Regions from separate parts of the Kluyvera sp. genome, predicted to be linked through region 1. Evidence: predicted binding sites of a transcription regulator. Region 1 holds the regulator's gene; the other holds the start of a gene.
What was found. The regulator CRP, encoded in region 1, controls carbon source genes, mostly activating them, when cyclic AMP is high. The targets are predictions, from matches to a motif close to ATGTGANNNNNNTCACAT.
Positions count from the first base shown of each region.

Region 2: the regulator CRP is predicted to act here: its motif matches at 4,436-4,453, upstream of azuC (stress response protein AzuC).

Region 1 covers NZ_CBDKZX010000014.1:39,493-47,347, reverse strand. Annotated here, with positions in the region: gene ACW14G_RS08175 (phosphoribulokinase) at 1-857, shown strand, start outside; gene ACW14G_RS08170 (OsmC family protein) at 908-1,312, opposite strand; gene crp (cAMP-activated global transcriptional regulator CRP) at 1,617-2,249, shown strand; gene ACW14G_RS08160 (YccS/YhfK family putative transporter) at 2,304-4,379, shown strand; gene argD (bifunctional acetylornithine/succinyldiaminopimelate transaminase) at 4,372-5,589, opposite strand; gene pabA (aminodeoxychorismate synthase component 2) at 5,674-6,237, opposite strand; gene ppiA (peptidylprolyl isomerase A) at 6,334-6,906, opposite strand; gene tsgA (MFS transporter TsgA) at 7,185-7,855, shown strand, end outside.
Region 2 covers NZ_CBDKZX010000054.1:7,955-15,809, reverse strand. Annotated here, with positions in the region: gene ACW14G_RS16380 (HD domain-containing phosphohydrolase) at 1-1,908, opposite strand, end outside; gene ACW14G_RS16375 (RpiB/LacA/LacB family sugar-phosphate isomerase) at 2,197-2,835, shown strand; gene ACW14G_RS16370 (MFS transporter) at 2,899-4,323, opposite strand; gene azuC (stress response protein AzuC) at 4,534-4,623, shown strand; gene ACW14G_RS16360 (DUF2766 family protein) at 4,705-4,956, shown strand; gene ACW14G_RS16355 (non-heme ferritin-like protein) at 5,027-5,530, opposite strand; gene ACW14G_RS16350 (DJ-1/PfpI family protein) at 6,163-6,720, shown strand; gene ACW14G_RS16345 (arabinose ABC transporter substrate-binding protein) at 7,024-7,855, shown strand, end outside.

The sequences.
Region 1 (7,855 bases):
CCAAACATCCGGTTATTGCCGTTACCGGCTCCAGCGGCGCGGGGACCACCACCACCAGCCTCGCCTTCCGTAAAATCTTTGCTCAACTCAACCTGCGCGCGGCAGAAGTGGAAGGCGACAGCTTCCACCGCTATACCCGTCCGGAAATGGATATGGCCATTCGTAAAGCCCGTGATTTGGGCCGCCATATTAGCTACTTTGGTCCGGATGCCAACGACTTCGGCCTGCTGGAACAAACCTTTCGCGACTATGGCGTGAGCGGTAAAGGGCAGTCGCGTAAATATCTGCATACCTACGATGAAGCCGTGCCGTGGAATCAGGTACCCGGCACGTTTACCCCCTGGCAGCCGCTGCCAGAACCGACCGACGTGCTGTTCTACGAAGGGCTGCACGGCGGCGTAGTGACGCCACAGCATGATGTCGCCCGCCACGTCGATCTACTGGTCGGCGTCGTGCCAATCGTTAACCTTGAGTGGATCCAGAAGATGATCCGCGACACCAGCGAACGCGGACATTCTCGCGAAGCGGTGATGGATTCCGTGGTGCGTTCGATGGAAGACTATATCAACTACATCACGCCGCAGTTCTCCCGCACCCATATCAACTTCCAGCGCGTGCCGACGGTCGATACCTCTAACCCGTTTGCCGCCAAGGGTATTCCGTCGCTGGACGAAAGCTTTGTGGTGATTCACTTCCGCAATCTCGACAACATCGACTATCCGTGGCTACTGGCCATGCTGCAAGGCTCGTTTATCTCGCATATGAATACGCTGGTGGTTCCCGGCGGGAAGATGGGGCTGGCGATGGAATTGATCATGACACCGCTGGTGCAGCGTATGATGGAAGGGCGAAACTAATGCACGAACCCTCACCCCACAGGGGCGAGGGATTTGCTACGTGCGAGGAATTACCCTTCGATCACTTCGTAGGAGTGGGTGATATTCACCGCTTTTTCAAGCATCAGCGCAACAGAACAGTACTTCTCCGCAGACAGATCCACCGCACGGGAAACCGCCGCATCCTTCAGCCCTTTACCGGTGACGATAAAATGCAGATTGATGTGGGTGAACAGGCGCGGCGCTTCTTCACGACGCTCGGAGGTCAGCTTCACTTCGCAGTCGGTCACGTCGTTGCGGCCCTTCTGCAGGATAGACACCACATCGATGGCGCTACAGCCGCCCGCGGCCATCAGCACCACTTCCATTGGGCTTGGCGCTTTATCGCCAGAGTTGCCGTCCATCAGGATCTGGTGTCCAGAAGCGGACTCACCGAGGAAGGTCAGCCCTTCAACCCATTTCACACGCGCTTGCATAATTTTTAACTCCAAGGTTGCAATTTTCTTCTCAGATTACGCGCACATAACAATTCTCGCAATGGAAGGCGATCGACGTCATGCTGAAGCGAGACACCAGGAGACACACGGCTAAAGCTATGCTAAAACAGTCAGGATGCTACGGTAATACATAAACGTACTGCATGTATGCAGAGGACATCACATTACAGGCTGCGACAGTATTCGACAGCCGACTTCCCAGGTAACGGGAAGGATACTATTGCAACCGGTGGCCGCAATGCTTTTGCCGCCGGGAAGAGCTTATAACAGAGGATAACCGCGCATGGTGCTTGGCAAACCGCAAACAGACCCGACTCTCGAATGGTTCTTGTCTCATTGCCATATTCATAAGTACCCATCGAAGAGCACGCTGATTCACCAGGGTGAAAAAGCAGAGACGCTGTATTACATCGTAAAAGGCTCAGTGGCAGTACTCATCAAGGACGAAGAAGGGAAAGAGATGATCCTCTCTTACCTCAACCAGGGCGATTTCATCGGTGAGTTAGGCCTGTTTGAAGAAGGCCAGGAACGCAGCGCGTGGGTACGGGCAAAAACCGCTTGTGAAGTTGCTGAAATCTCTTATAAAAAATTCCGTCAGCTGATCCAGGTTAACCCGGACATCCTGATGCGTCTCTCTTCGCAAATGGCGCGTCGTCTGCAGGTTACCTCTGAGAAAGTCGGCAACCTGGCGTTCCTCGACGTCACCGGTCGTATCGCTCAGACCCTGCTGAACCTGGCGAAACAACCTGACGCGATGACCCACCCGGACGGGATGCAGATCAAAATCACCCGTCAGGAAATCGGCCAGATCGTCGGCTGCTCCCGTGAAACCGTGGGCCGTATCCTGAAGATGCTGGAAGATCAGAATCTGATCTCCGCACACGGCAAAACCATTGTCGTTTACGGTACCCGCTAATCCAGCCCAAACGGCGTATTGCGTCATGCAGTACGCCGTTTTTGTTTTCCCCCTATGTGGCGCAGGCTGATTTACCACCCGGAAGTCAACTATGCACTGCGGCAAACGCTGGTGCTGTGTCTGCCCGTTGCCATTGGTCTACTGCTCGGCCACCTCCAGCAGGGGTTGCTGTTCTCGCTGGTGCCCGCCTGCTGCAACATTGCCGGGCTTGATACCCCGCATAAGCGTTTCTTCAAGCGTCTGATCATCGGCGGCTGCCTGTTCGCCGGATGTAGTCTCGCCGTTCAGTTGCTGCTGGCGCGTGATGTGCCTTTGCCACTGATTCTGACCGGGCTAGCGCTGCTGCTTGGCGTCACAGCAGAGATCAGCGCGCTACACGGACGACTGCTGCCCGCCTCGCTAATTGCCTCCATTTTTACCCTCAGCCTGGCAGGGAATATGCCCATCTGGCAGCCATTATTGATCTACGCGCTGGGGACATTATGGTACGGGCTATTCAACTGGTGGTGGTTCTGGATGTGGCGCGAGCAGCCGCTACGCGAGTCGCTCAGCCTGCTTTACCGTCAGCTTGCCGACTACTGCGAAGCCAAATACAGCTTGCTCACCCAGCATACCGATCCCACCACCGCGCTGCCGCCGCTGCTGACTCGCCAGCAAAAGGTGGTGGATCTGATTTCCCAGTGCTACCAACAGCTGCACATGCTGGCGGCGAACCAGCACAATGACTACAAGCGGCTGCTGCGCGCTTTCCAGGTTGGGCTGGATTTGCAGGAGCATATCTCCGTCAGCCTGCACCAGCCGGAAGAGGTGCAGAAGCTGGTTGAACGCAGCCATGCGGAAGCGGTGATCCGCTGGAATGCCCGGACGGTAGCCGCACGCCTGCGCGTGCTGGCGGACGATATTCTCTATCACCGCTACCCTACCCGCTTCAACATGGATAAACAGATTGGCGCGCTGGAGAAAATTGCCGACCAGCACCCGGATAACCCGGTGGGTCAGTTCTGTGCCTGGCACTTCAGCCGCATTGCCCGTGTGCTGCGCTCCCAGCGCCCCCTATACCCGCGTAACCTGATGGCCGACAAAGAACGCCGTCTGCCGCTGTTCCCGGCGTTAAAAAGCTACCTCTCTTTGCGCTCTCCCGCCCTGCGTAACGCCGCGCGTCTCAGCGTGATGCTGAGCATCGCCAGCCTGATGGGCGCGGCGCTGCATCTGCCGAAACCGTACTGGATCCTGATGACGGTGCTGCTGGTCACGCAAAACGGTTACGGCGCGACCCGGGTGCGAATTTTCCACCGAGCGGCGGGCACCCTTGCCGGTCTGGTGATTGCCGCCGTGGCCCTGCACTTCCATACGCCGCAGGGCTGGGCGCTAACGGGCATGCTGATAGTGACGTTAGTGAGCTACCTGATTATTCGTCGCAGCTACGGTTGGGCGACCGTCGGCTTTACCATCACCGCGGTGTACACCCTGCAAATCCTGACGCTTAATGGCGAAGAGTTTATTGTCGCCCGCTTTATCGACACCATCATTGGCTGCCTGATCGCCTTTGGCGGCATGATTTGGCTATGGCCGCAGTGGCAGAGCGGCCAGCTGCGCCAGAACGCCCAGGCGGCGCTGGAGGCCGATCAGGACGCTATCCGCCTGATCCTCAGCCCCGACCCACAGGCACCGAAGCTGGCCTACCAGCGCATGCGCGTCAACCAGGCACACAACACGCTGTACAACACGCTGAACCAGGCGATGCAGGAGCCGGGCTTTAATTCACGTTATCTTGAAGATATGAAACTGTGGGTGACCCACAGCCAGTTTATCGTCGAGCACATCAATGCCATGACGACGCTGGCGCGCGAGCACAATATGTTGACGCCTGATTTGGCGCAGCAGTACCTGGAGTCGTGTGAGATTGCTCTACAACGCTGTCAGCAGCGTCTGGAATACGATGAAGCGGGGAGCAGCGGCGAGGTCAACATTATGGAAGCGCCGGATTCACTGTCCCACGGGCCGTTAAGCACCATGGAACAGCATCTCCAGCGAATTCTGGGGCACCTGAACACCATGCACACTATTTCGTCGGTGGCCTGGCGCCAGCGCCCACGGCACGGCGGCTGGTTAAAGCGGCAAACTAGCTAACAATTTTCGCGACGGCCTGGGCAAAGCGCTGCATGCCTTCGTCGATATCCACCTCTTCCACCACCAGCGAGGGGGCAAAGCGCATCACGTCCGGGCCGGCATTCAATACCATCACACCGACATCCGCTGCCGCATACAAGAAGTCGCGCGCGCGGCCTTTGTACTTCGCGTTCAACTCGGCGCCAATCAGCAGCCCCATCCCGCGCACATCGCTGAAGACATCGTATTTCGCGTTAATCTGTTGCAGATGCTGAACAAACCGCTCGCGCTTAGCATTGACGCCGTTCAGCACTTCCGGCGTGTTGATAATATCGAAGGCCGCACCGGCGACCGCGCAGGCCAGCGGGTTACCACCGTAGGTAGAGCCGTGCGAACCGACGTGGAAAGCGCTGGCAATATCGTTGGTTGTCAGCATGGCGCTCACCGGGAAGCCACCGCCCAGCGCTTTAGCGCTGGTCAGAATGTCCGGCGTCACGCCGTAGTGCATGTAAGCAAACAGCGAACCGGTACGCCCCATGCCGCTCTGCACTTCATCAAAGACCAGCAGCGCCTGATGCTTGTCACACAGGTCGCGCAGCCCTTTGAGAAATTCCGGCGTTGCCGCCTGCACGCCGCCTTCGCCCTGAATCGGCTCCACCACCACCGCGCAGGTGTGGTCATCCATCACCGCTTCCACCGCGTGCAGATCGTTAAACGGCACGTGAACGATATCGGCAGGTTTAGGGCCGAAACCGTCGGAGTACTTCGGCTGACCGCCGACGGAGACGGTAAACAGCGAACGCCCGTGGAAGGCATTATGGAAGGCGATAATTTTCGTTTTATACGGACTATGGCGGGTTGAAGCGTAGTAACGCGCCAGTTTAAAGGCGGTCTCGTTGGCTTCAGTGCCGGAGTTCATGAACACCACGCGCTCGGCGAATGTGGCGTCAACCAGTTTCTGGCCCAGACGCAGCGCCGGTTCGTTGGTAAACACGTTGCTGGTGTGCCACAGGGTTTCACCCTGGGTTTTCAGCGCCTCAACCAGCGCCGGATGACAGTGGCCCAGCGCCGTCACCGCGATACCGCCAGCAAAATCAACGTACTCTTTGCCTTGCTGATCCCAGACGCGACTGCCTTTTCCCTTCACCGGAATAAACTCCGCCGGTGCATAGATTGGCAAAATGACCTGATCGAAGGTCGCGCGGGTGATCGCAGGTTGTTTGTTTACCATGTCATGCCCTTCTTCAAACGATGCAGCAATGAGTGTGAAAATCTATCCACAAAATATGCATAAAAAATCACATCATAGCAACTACTATCGCTGGAGAAAGTTGGCCAGTAGCTGGTGCCCTTGTTCGCTAAGAATGCTTTCCGGATGGAACTGAACGCCTTCCAGATCCCACTCGCGATGACGAATGCCCATGATTTCCCCGCTTTCACTGCGGGCGGTGACCTCAAAGCAGTCGGCCAGCGTATCGGGATCAATCAGCAAAGAGTGATAGCGGGTCACGGTCAACGGGTTATTCAAACCACGAAAAACGCCCTGCTGCTGATGGGTAATTGGCGACGTTTTGCCGTGCATGACCTGCTGTGCGCGAACGATACGCGCGCCAAACGCCTGCGCGATGGCCTGATGGCCTAAGCAAACACCGAGGATAGGAAGGATGCCCGCGTAGTGGCGGATGACATCAAGAGAGATACCGGCATCGTCCGGCGTGCAGGGGCCGGGTGAGATCACGATTTTTTCAGGCGCCAGCTGCTCGATGTCATCAAGGGTGATGTCATCGTTACGTCTGACCACCACGCTGGCCCCCAGTTCGCAAAAATACTGGTAGAGGTTCCAGGTAAAGGAATCGTAATTATCAATCAGCAGGATCATGGCGGCTCCGGTCATTTATCTGCCGCCATTCTACCGAGTGTGGAGTGCTTTAGCGATACGGGCGGCAGCCTCATGCCTGACGCCGCCCGGCCTGACTTACGGCAGCACCTTCGCCGACAGGATCACAATCGGTTTGGTCGGCACATTCTGGTACGGCCCAACGTTGTGGCTCGGCACCTGGGAGATTTTATCTGCCACGTCCATGCCCTTCACCACTTTACCAAATACCGCGTAGCCAAAATCACGCTGGCCGTGGTCAAGGAAGGCATTGTCGGCCACGTTAATGAAGAACTGGCTGGTTGCGCTATCTTTATCCGCGGTACGCGCCATCGCGATGGTGCCACGGGTGTTACGCAGGCCGTTGTCGGCTTCGTTTTTGATCGGCGCGTTAGGCTGCTTCTGCTGCATCTGCTCGTTAAAGCCGCCGCCCTGAACCATAAAGCCCGGGATCACGCGGTGGAAGGTGGTGTTGTTATAGAAACCGCTATTAACGTAGTTCAGGAAGTTTTCAACGGAAACCGGCGCTTTCTGGCTATCCAGCTGCAGCTCGATATTGCCTGCGGAGGTGGTCAGCAGCACGTGCGGATTCGTAGTGGCTGCAAAAGCCGCAGGAGCCATCGCCGAGAGAGCAAAAACAGCCGCCACGGCCGCCAGAGTTGATTTGAGCATGAGAATTCCTTTAACAGGTGCAGTAGAGAAAGCGAGTGGCTTGATTCTAAAGAGGGATAGCCCCTCAGGCCAGTGCTTTACCAAAGTTTACGCGGATGTAACGCTCATAATGAGCAGGGTAAGAATTCACGAGCTTGATTTTGTGATCCAGATCACAATGAAAAGTGTAATACGCCAACGTTTGCGTAATAAAACTATGAATACATCACCTCAGTGACTAAAATCTGCCCGCTCAGCGCAGTGTCAACGCGCTTTACACAACTATTCACAGGCCAGTCATGACTAACAGCAATCGTATCAAGCTCACATGGATCAGCTTCTTCTCCTACGCCCTTACCGGTGCGTTGGTGATCGTCACCGGGATGGTGATGGGAAACATCGCCGATTACTTCAATCTGCCCGTTTCCAGCATGAGTAACACCTTTACCTTCCTGAACGCTGGGATCCTGATCTCGATTTTCCTCAACGCCTGGTTGATGGAAATCGTTCCGCTGAAAACGCAGCTGCGTTTTGGCTTTATCCTGATGGTGCTGGCGGTCATTGGTCTGATGACCAGCCATAGCCTGGCGCTGTTCTCCGCCGCCATGTTCGTACTGGGGCTGGTCAGCGGGATCACCATGTCGATTGGTACCTTCCTTATCACCCACATGTATGAAGGGCGTCAGCGCGGCGCGCGTCTGCTGTTTACCGACTCCTTCTTCAGCATGGCGGGGATGATCTTCCCAATGCTCGCCGCCTGGCTGCTGGCCCGTACCATTGAGTGGTACTGGGTATACGCCTGCATTGGCCTGATCTACGTGGCCATCTTCGTGCTGACCCTCGGCTGCGACTTCCCGGTTCTGGGTAAAAAAGCGCAGAACAACGACCAGCCTATCGTGAAAGAGAAGTGGGGCATTGGCGTGCTGTTCCTGTCCATCGCCGCGCTGTGCTACATCCTCGGCCAGCTGGG
Region 2 (7,855 bases), on a different contig from region 1:
CGCCACAGAGCCGAGCACCAGCCCCTGGACGATACGCCAGCCTTTCACTGAGTGCTGCTGAATTTGCTTAAACTCGTCCTCGGTGAGTTTGCCCTGCTTACGCAGAATCATCTCGGGAACGGCAATTTTGCCAATATCATGCAGCGAAGCGAAATTTTCAATGTCACGAATCTGGCGCTGGGGCAGCTTCATCGCGCGGGCCAACAGGCTGCAATAAGCTGAAACGCGACGGATATGGCAACCGGTCTCATCATCGTGGACGTGATTAATCTTTTCCATTGCCTCGACAATGCTGCGGTTAATCGCGCGGTTCTGGTTCATATGCCGCCACATCATCAGCATCATACTCAGGATAAAGATCAGCGCGGCCAGCAGCCCGGCGCTAATAATTTGTAATGTATTTTTACTTAGCGACGTGGAGGCCGCGACGCTGGTGGGAGGCGTGAGTTGGTGACGATAGCTGGAGATGAGATGAACCTGAGCCAGCAGCGCGTGCAGAGGGTGATCGATGTTCACCCAGGTCCCTATCTGATAGCTGGAATGGGTCAGCCCGGCAACTTTCAGCGCGCCGCGGAACAGATCGCTGCCGCGAAGCGCTTGCTCCAGCGAGCTTAAATCACCAAGAATAAAGTCGATTTGGTTGTTATCGATGGTATCCAGCAGTTCGTCGATGGTGGCGCGGGCGACCAACGTCACGTCGGTACCAAACCGCTGGCGCAGATAGTATGCGGCAAACGAACCGCGTATCACGCCAATCCGCTGATAGCGCACCTGTTCTTCATCAAGAATAAACGGCTGACCGACCTTATTGTAATAGGCGTTGTACCAGTTCAGCAGCGGGCCAACCAGGCCTTCCAGCTGTGCGCCGTCGCGGACATCAATAATATCGGCAAGCCGCAGTGGCCACTCTTCGTTCTTCATGCGAATCAAATAATTATCAACGAATTGAACGTCAACGTTGATATTAAGCAGATCGCGAAGATCGTTAACCATGCTGATGGCGCTGCCATGATATCCCTGATTATCTTTCCAGATAATGGGAGAGAAGTTCTCATTCTTCGGCAGCCACAGCGTCAGACGATTTTCCTGTAACCAGTTGCGCTCTTCGGGGGTGATGATGAGGTTATGGCGGAGAAACTCTATCTGGCTTTGCTCTTCCAGCGCCTGAAGCTTGCCGTTTTGCTGCCACTCGTTAATCAACTGATTGATGTTGTTGCGTAGTGAAATGAGTTCCGGGCTTATCCCGAATGAGGCGGTGATACGCAGTGAATCAAATGGACGAGAAATGGTGTAGTAGTACTGTGGGCTGCCGATTTCTCTGTCTTCATTGATATAGAAATCGGCACCGCCGCTGCGCAGAATTTGCAAGGCCTCTTTACTGCTGTCGACCTCGATGATCTGTTGAAATGTCAGGGAGGGATAAGCTTGTTTGACGATCGTCTGGGTCGGATCGTGCCGGCGGAAAATGACTCTTGTGTCGTTTAGGTCTCGTACGGTCTTGGCTTGTCGAGTGATGCTGGCGGTAACGATGGTGTTTTCGAGCAGGCGTAAGGAAAGGATTGTATTCTTCAGATGTTCACGGGTTTGTAGCACGCTGGCGTAGAGCCCGTAGTCATGATGGCTAAAGCGCTGTTCGAACGTGGTGCCGTCAATGGGCTGCAGGGTCAGATTATAGCCGTAGCGTGAATTGATGGCGTGCAGCAGTTCGGGATAGAACCCGCGAAACTGTCCGTGGTCGTCGCGCCAGAATTCAAAATTATCGGCATCGAGTATCCAGACAGGGACGGTGGAAGCCGTTTTGACTTTTTGTGGCGGTACGGCAAGAGCGCGAGTCGTGCAAACGAGCAACAGGGTCAGTAGAACAAGGAGACCCAGCCCGCGTCGAAGAGATCGGCAGTTCTGTGTCACAAGTCAGTTCCTTTGCGAAGACTATTTTATCCATTTAATAGCGTACATTTTGTGGGCCCATTATTGCCCTTAAGTCAGTTTAGACCACCGTGTGGCCTGGTAACAGTAAAAAAATAATGGTTTATGTAATGATTTATCTATCCGGCATAGGCCAAAAGTGTGACCGCCTCAGTAAAAAGTAAAACCATTTTTCATAAAATTTGAAAGTGCGTTTGTCTGGTAGTAAGGTTACTGTAACGTAATCGAACGACTGCGGGAAATCCCGCGTAGCTTTCAGGAGAGGAAAGAATGAAAATTGCACTGATGATGGAAAACAGCCAGGCCAGCAAGAACGCGACTATTCATCATGAGTTAAAAGCCGTTGCCGATGAAAAAGGCTTCCCGGTCTACAACGTGGGCATGAGCGATGAAAACGATCATCACCTGACCTACATTCACCTGGGTATCATGGCCAGCATCCTGTTGAACTCTAAAGCGGTAGATTTCGTCGTCACTGGCTGTGGTACCGGTCAGGGTGCGCTGATGTCCCTGAACATCCACCCGGGCGTTGTTTGTGGCTACTGCCTGGATCCAGCAGACGCCTTCCTGTTTGCCCAGATCAACAACGGTAACGCGCTGTCTCTGGCCTTCGCCAAAGGTTTTGGCTGGGGTGCGGAACTGAACGTTCGCTATATGTTTGAAAAAGCGTTCACCGGTCGTAACGGTGAAGGCTACCCGCCAGAGCGTAAAGAACCTCAGGTTCGTAACGCCGGTATCCTGAACCAGGTTAAAGCGGCGGTGGTGAAAGAGAACTATCTGGATACTCTGCGCGCTATCGACCCGGCGCTGGTGAAAACTGCCGTCTCCGGTCAGCGTTTCCAGGAATGCTTCTTTGAAAACTGCCAGAACAAAGAAATCGAAGCCTTTGTTCGCGAGATCCTGGCGTAAGTCAGACGTTCTCCTTTCTAATAAAAACCCACGCTCTGGCGTGGGTTTTTTTATGCCGTGAACTCAGGCTTTGGCTTTCTTCGACACCGCGCTGCCCGCGTCTCGCGTCAGATGCAGGGTATCTATCATCCCCACCAGGCAAATCAGCGCGATAAAGACAAAGGCCAGACGGAAGCTGATACCGGGTACCGCGCTGAGATCCAGTACGGCGCTGAGTTTCTCACCGATACGAATCCCAATCGCCCCGAGTGTGATACCCAGGCCAATCGCCAGCTGGCTGGCGGTACTGAACAGCGTGTTGGCATAGCTCATTTGCGGTGAGGGTACGTCGGCAAACGCCAGCGTGCTGACGCCGGTAAATTGAATCGAGCGGAACACGCCGCCGAGGTACAGTACCAGCATAATCACCCATACCGGCGTCTGTGGTGTCAGGAAGGCGCAGGCGACCAGCGCCAGCACGTTCAGCGCACCGTTAATCAACAGCAGGCGGCGGAAGCCCAGCCAGCGAATGAGCGGAGTGGTGGCCGGCTTAATCGTCAGGTTGCCCACGAACACCGCCAGCACCAACAGGCCGGAGTGGAACGGATCCATACCAAAACCGACCTGAAAGAGTAGGGGAAGCAGGAACGGTACGGCACTGATGGAAGCGCGGAACAATGAACCGCCGTACATCGTGACGCGGAAAGTGGGCACCTTGAGTGCATCCATTCGGATCATCGGCGCCGGGCTGCGGCGGAAATGGGACAGCGCATAGTAAAAAGTGGCGCAGCCAAGCAGCAGTAGCGTGATGATTAAGCCGCCCTGCATCTTCTCTGCGCCCAGCAGTTCCATTGCGTAGACCAGGCTCACCATAGACACCGAAGTGGCGAGAAAACCCGGTAGATCGAATGGCCGCCGCTCATCGTCACGGATGTTGGGGATAATCCGCAACGCCAGCAGGATGGCGATAATGCCCAACGGGACATTAATGAAGAATATCCAGCGCCAGTCGGCCACTTTGGTAATAAATCCACCCAGGGGAGGCCCGATAATCGGCGCAATCAGCGCAGGCCAGGTGAGCGTGGCAATGGCGGTGATGAGCAGGTGTTTTGGCGTGGTACGAAGGACGGCTAACCGCCCGACAGGAACCATCAGCGCGCCGCCTACGCCTTGTAGAATACGCATGGCCACGAAACCGTGAGCGCTGGTGGCGAGGCCGCAAAATACGGAAGAGACGGTGAAAATGGCGAGCGCGAGGCTGAATATGGTGCGCGCGCCGAAGCGGTCCGCTATCCAGCCGCTGGCCGGTATGAGTACGGCCAGCGTGATCAGGTAGGCGCTGATGCCGATATTAAGATCGACGGCTTCCACGCCAAAGGTTTTCGCCATATCTGGCAGGGCGGTGGCAATCACCGTCCCGTCGAGGAACTCCATAAAGAATGCACCGGCCACAAGCAGCGCTGCAGGGGATACCCCACGGCTTGCCTGGGCCTGGAGAGGCTCATTCATCGTTGCGTTACCCTATCAAATTAATACGTAAAATTTATAGATTTTGTAGATGCTGCAAGTGACAGATTTTCATAACAATTTCTTTATAAATTTAACATGTGTGGTAATTATTATGTGATTTAACTCTCAAAATGGTTGATTTTTGTGATGGTGCTCATATTATGTACCTAAAGACAATAACACCTGCATAACAAAAACCGGAGCATCAACATGAAACAGCGCATGCGTAAAATCCTCAAAAGCATGTTTGAGAACTATTGCAAGACTTTCAAAGACGTACCGCCAGGCGCTATGTTCTGATAAAAAAACCTGCTGCGGCAGGTTTTTTTTATCTTCAGCAAAAGTAGGTTACTATTACGCTCCGCAAAACAGGAGCAAAAAATGTCTCAGAACCTCACCCCGAACGATGAACTGGTTTCCGACGTTGTCGCCTGCCAACTCGTTATCAAACAGATCCTCGACGTTATCGATGTTATCGCGCCAGTTGAAGTTCGTGAAAAGATGGCTACCCAGCTGAAAGCGATTGACTTTACCACTCATCCGGCGGGGGCCGATCCGGTAACGTTGCGGGCGATTCAGAAAGCGATTGCGCTGATTGAGCTGAAGTTTACGCCACAGGATGCGACGCACTGATCCGGAATTGACGTCCTCAGGACTAAGTTCAGAAAGAACAAGGGCGGCCATGGCCGCCCTTGTTGCGTAATTAATGCTGCTGTTGGTTAACGATGTTCAGCAGATGCTGGTCCGTTTGCTGGATGCAGAGGCCCGCTTTACGCGCGCTGCGCACTTCATCCAGAATGCTCTTCAGCAAGATACCATCCTGTTCCTGCTCTTCTTCCAGTGCGTTGAGGAAACTCAGGGTGTTATCGTCATGAAGCACTTTTGCCTGTTCAGTCAACTCAGACAGCGTAGAGCTGCGCTGCGCGTGATCTTCAATGGTTTTCAGGAAAAGATCTTCGAGGGTGGCGCACTTATCTTCTTGGGTTTCAAAAGCTTTCACGACCGGATAAGCGCCAGATTTTTTCATATAATCGAACACACGCATCATTTGCGTTACGCTGGATTGTGCCCGTGAACGTAAAAACGTCGCGGTACCATTCAGTCGATGTTCTGAGCACCACTCGCTCAAACGCAAATAATGATTAGATGCATAAAATTCGAGATTCATCTGAGCATTAAGCTTTTGAACCATTCCTGGAACTGCCATACAAATATCCTTATTACTGGTAGGAACGATACGCGTGATACCGCATAGTATCTTAATAGCCGCTAACCATGCGCTATTTACGCGTTGGAGTGTAACTACATATTACTCGTAGTCTTCAACCATGAACAAAAGATATAATTCCTCTTGAGTTCAGAAAAAAGAATACTCTTAGTTTTGGTATAAGAAAACTCTCATGAGCCGCTTTTTACGTTTCGTTACAACCTATATTGCTAATATCTTAATTCGCAAAATATTATTTTCGTAACCCTATGAATTATAGAGAATGTAACTTTCCGGCATACTCTGCGTAAGGCTTTGTTAACATACGAATTCTATGTTGCATTACGTACATCAGGAAGTGTGATCTAACTCTGATTTTCAACCGGATAACGATGGCTCAGATAGGCGCGTTACGCATTATTTGCTATCAATAGTGCATCGCGAATAATAATTCTTATTTATATATCATGATATATGTCGGCTCCCCAATATTAGAATGATGGCAAATTTGTTTTAGATCATTTTTGATAATGGCCGGCAAGAGGATTATGTTCGCGTCATGACGAGTACGCCAAATCCTTCCCCATTCGTCACCAGGAGGGATTCGTTTATATGAATTTACAGGAGTTAAAATGAAACAGGTTGCTGTACTGCTGGCCCCGGGTTTTGAAGAAGGGGAAGCGATTGTCACTATCGATATCCTGCGCCGTCTGCATATTGGTGTTGAGCTGGTGTCGTGCGCTGAGTCACGCGCGGTGGTGAGTTATCACGATATCCCGATGGTGGCTGACGCCACGCTGGCAGAACGTCTTGATACCCTGTACGACGCTGTCGTCCTGCCGGGTGGCCCGCAGGGGAGCGTGAATCTGGCGGCGAATAAAGACGTGATTAATTTTGTGGCCGCGCACGATGCCGCGGGCAAACTGATCTGCCCAATCTGCTCAGCCGCTGCGCGCGTGCTGGCCGGCAATGATCTGCTGAAAGGCCGTCGCTATGTCTGCTCCGGTGATCTGTGGCAGGACGTGAAAAACGGGGAATACGTTGATGCGCCGGTGGTTGAAGACGGCAATCTGATTAGCGGTAAAGGATTCGGTCATGTCTTTGACTTTGCCTTTACCGTCGCGGCACGTCTGCTGGGCGATGAAGCGCCGGTGCGCGACCACGCCGATCATATTTATTACCGCTGGTAATTAATCGGCCACCTCAGAGAAAGATATATCTTCGCTGAGGATATAGATAAATAAGCTATTCTCTCTGCGCGAATTGTCTGACAATTCGCGTTTTTTATATGTACTTATCTGCTGAATCTATGCATCACCTTACTGTAATTCAGGGGTGTGATGGCGCTCTCTTCTGAATGGTTAATTCCTGGCTATTAATGTTTCAACATAGTTAACGCTGTTAATTGTGCAGCTAATACTTTGTTTTATGTCCGATTTAAATGGTTTGTCTGATTTTCCCTACATAAAAGAACATTAAGGCTGGAGTTAACCATGCACAAATTTACGAAAGCGCTGGCGGCCATCGGGCTGGCGGCGGTTATGTCACAATCGGCTATGGCCGAGAATTTAAAGCTTGGTTTTTTAGTAAAACAACCGGAAGAACCCTGGTTCCAGACGGAATGGAAATTTGCCGATAAAGCCGGCAAAGACCTTGGTTTTGATGTGATTAAAATTGCCGTTCCGGACGGTGAGAAAACCCTCAATGCTATTGATAGCCTGGCGGCCAGTGGGGCCAAAGGTTTTGTTATTTGTACGCCAGATCCAAAATTAGGGCCCGCTATCGTGGCTAAAGCGCGCGGCTACGACATGAAGGTTATCACCGTCGATGATCAGTTCGTCAACGCCAAAGGCAAACCGATGGATGATGTGCCGCTGGTGATGATGGCGGCGAGCGAAATTGGCGCGCGCCAGGGGCAGGAGCTGTATAAGGAGATGCAAAAACGCGGCTGGGACGTGAAAACCACCGGCGTGATGGCCATTACCGCCAACGAACTGGATACCGCGCGCCGCCGTACGTCGGGTTCTATGGACGCGCTGAAGGCTGCCGGTTTCCCGGAAAAGCAGATTTATCAGGTTCCCACCAAATCGAATGATATCCCCGGCGCGTTCGATGCCGGTAACTCGCTGTTAGTACAGCATCCGGAAGTGAAGCAGTGGCTGGTTGTTGGCATGAACGACAACACCGTACTCGGCGGCGTACGCGCAACGGAAGGTCAGGGGTTCAAAGCGGCTAACGTCATCGGTATCGGCATTAACGGCGTGGATGCGGTGAACGAACTGTCAAAAGCGCAGGCTACCGGCTTCTTTGGCTCGCTGCTGCCGA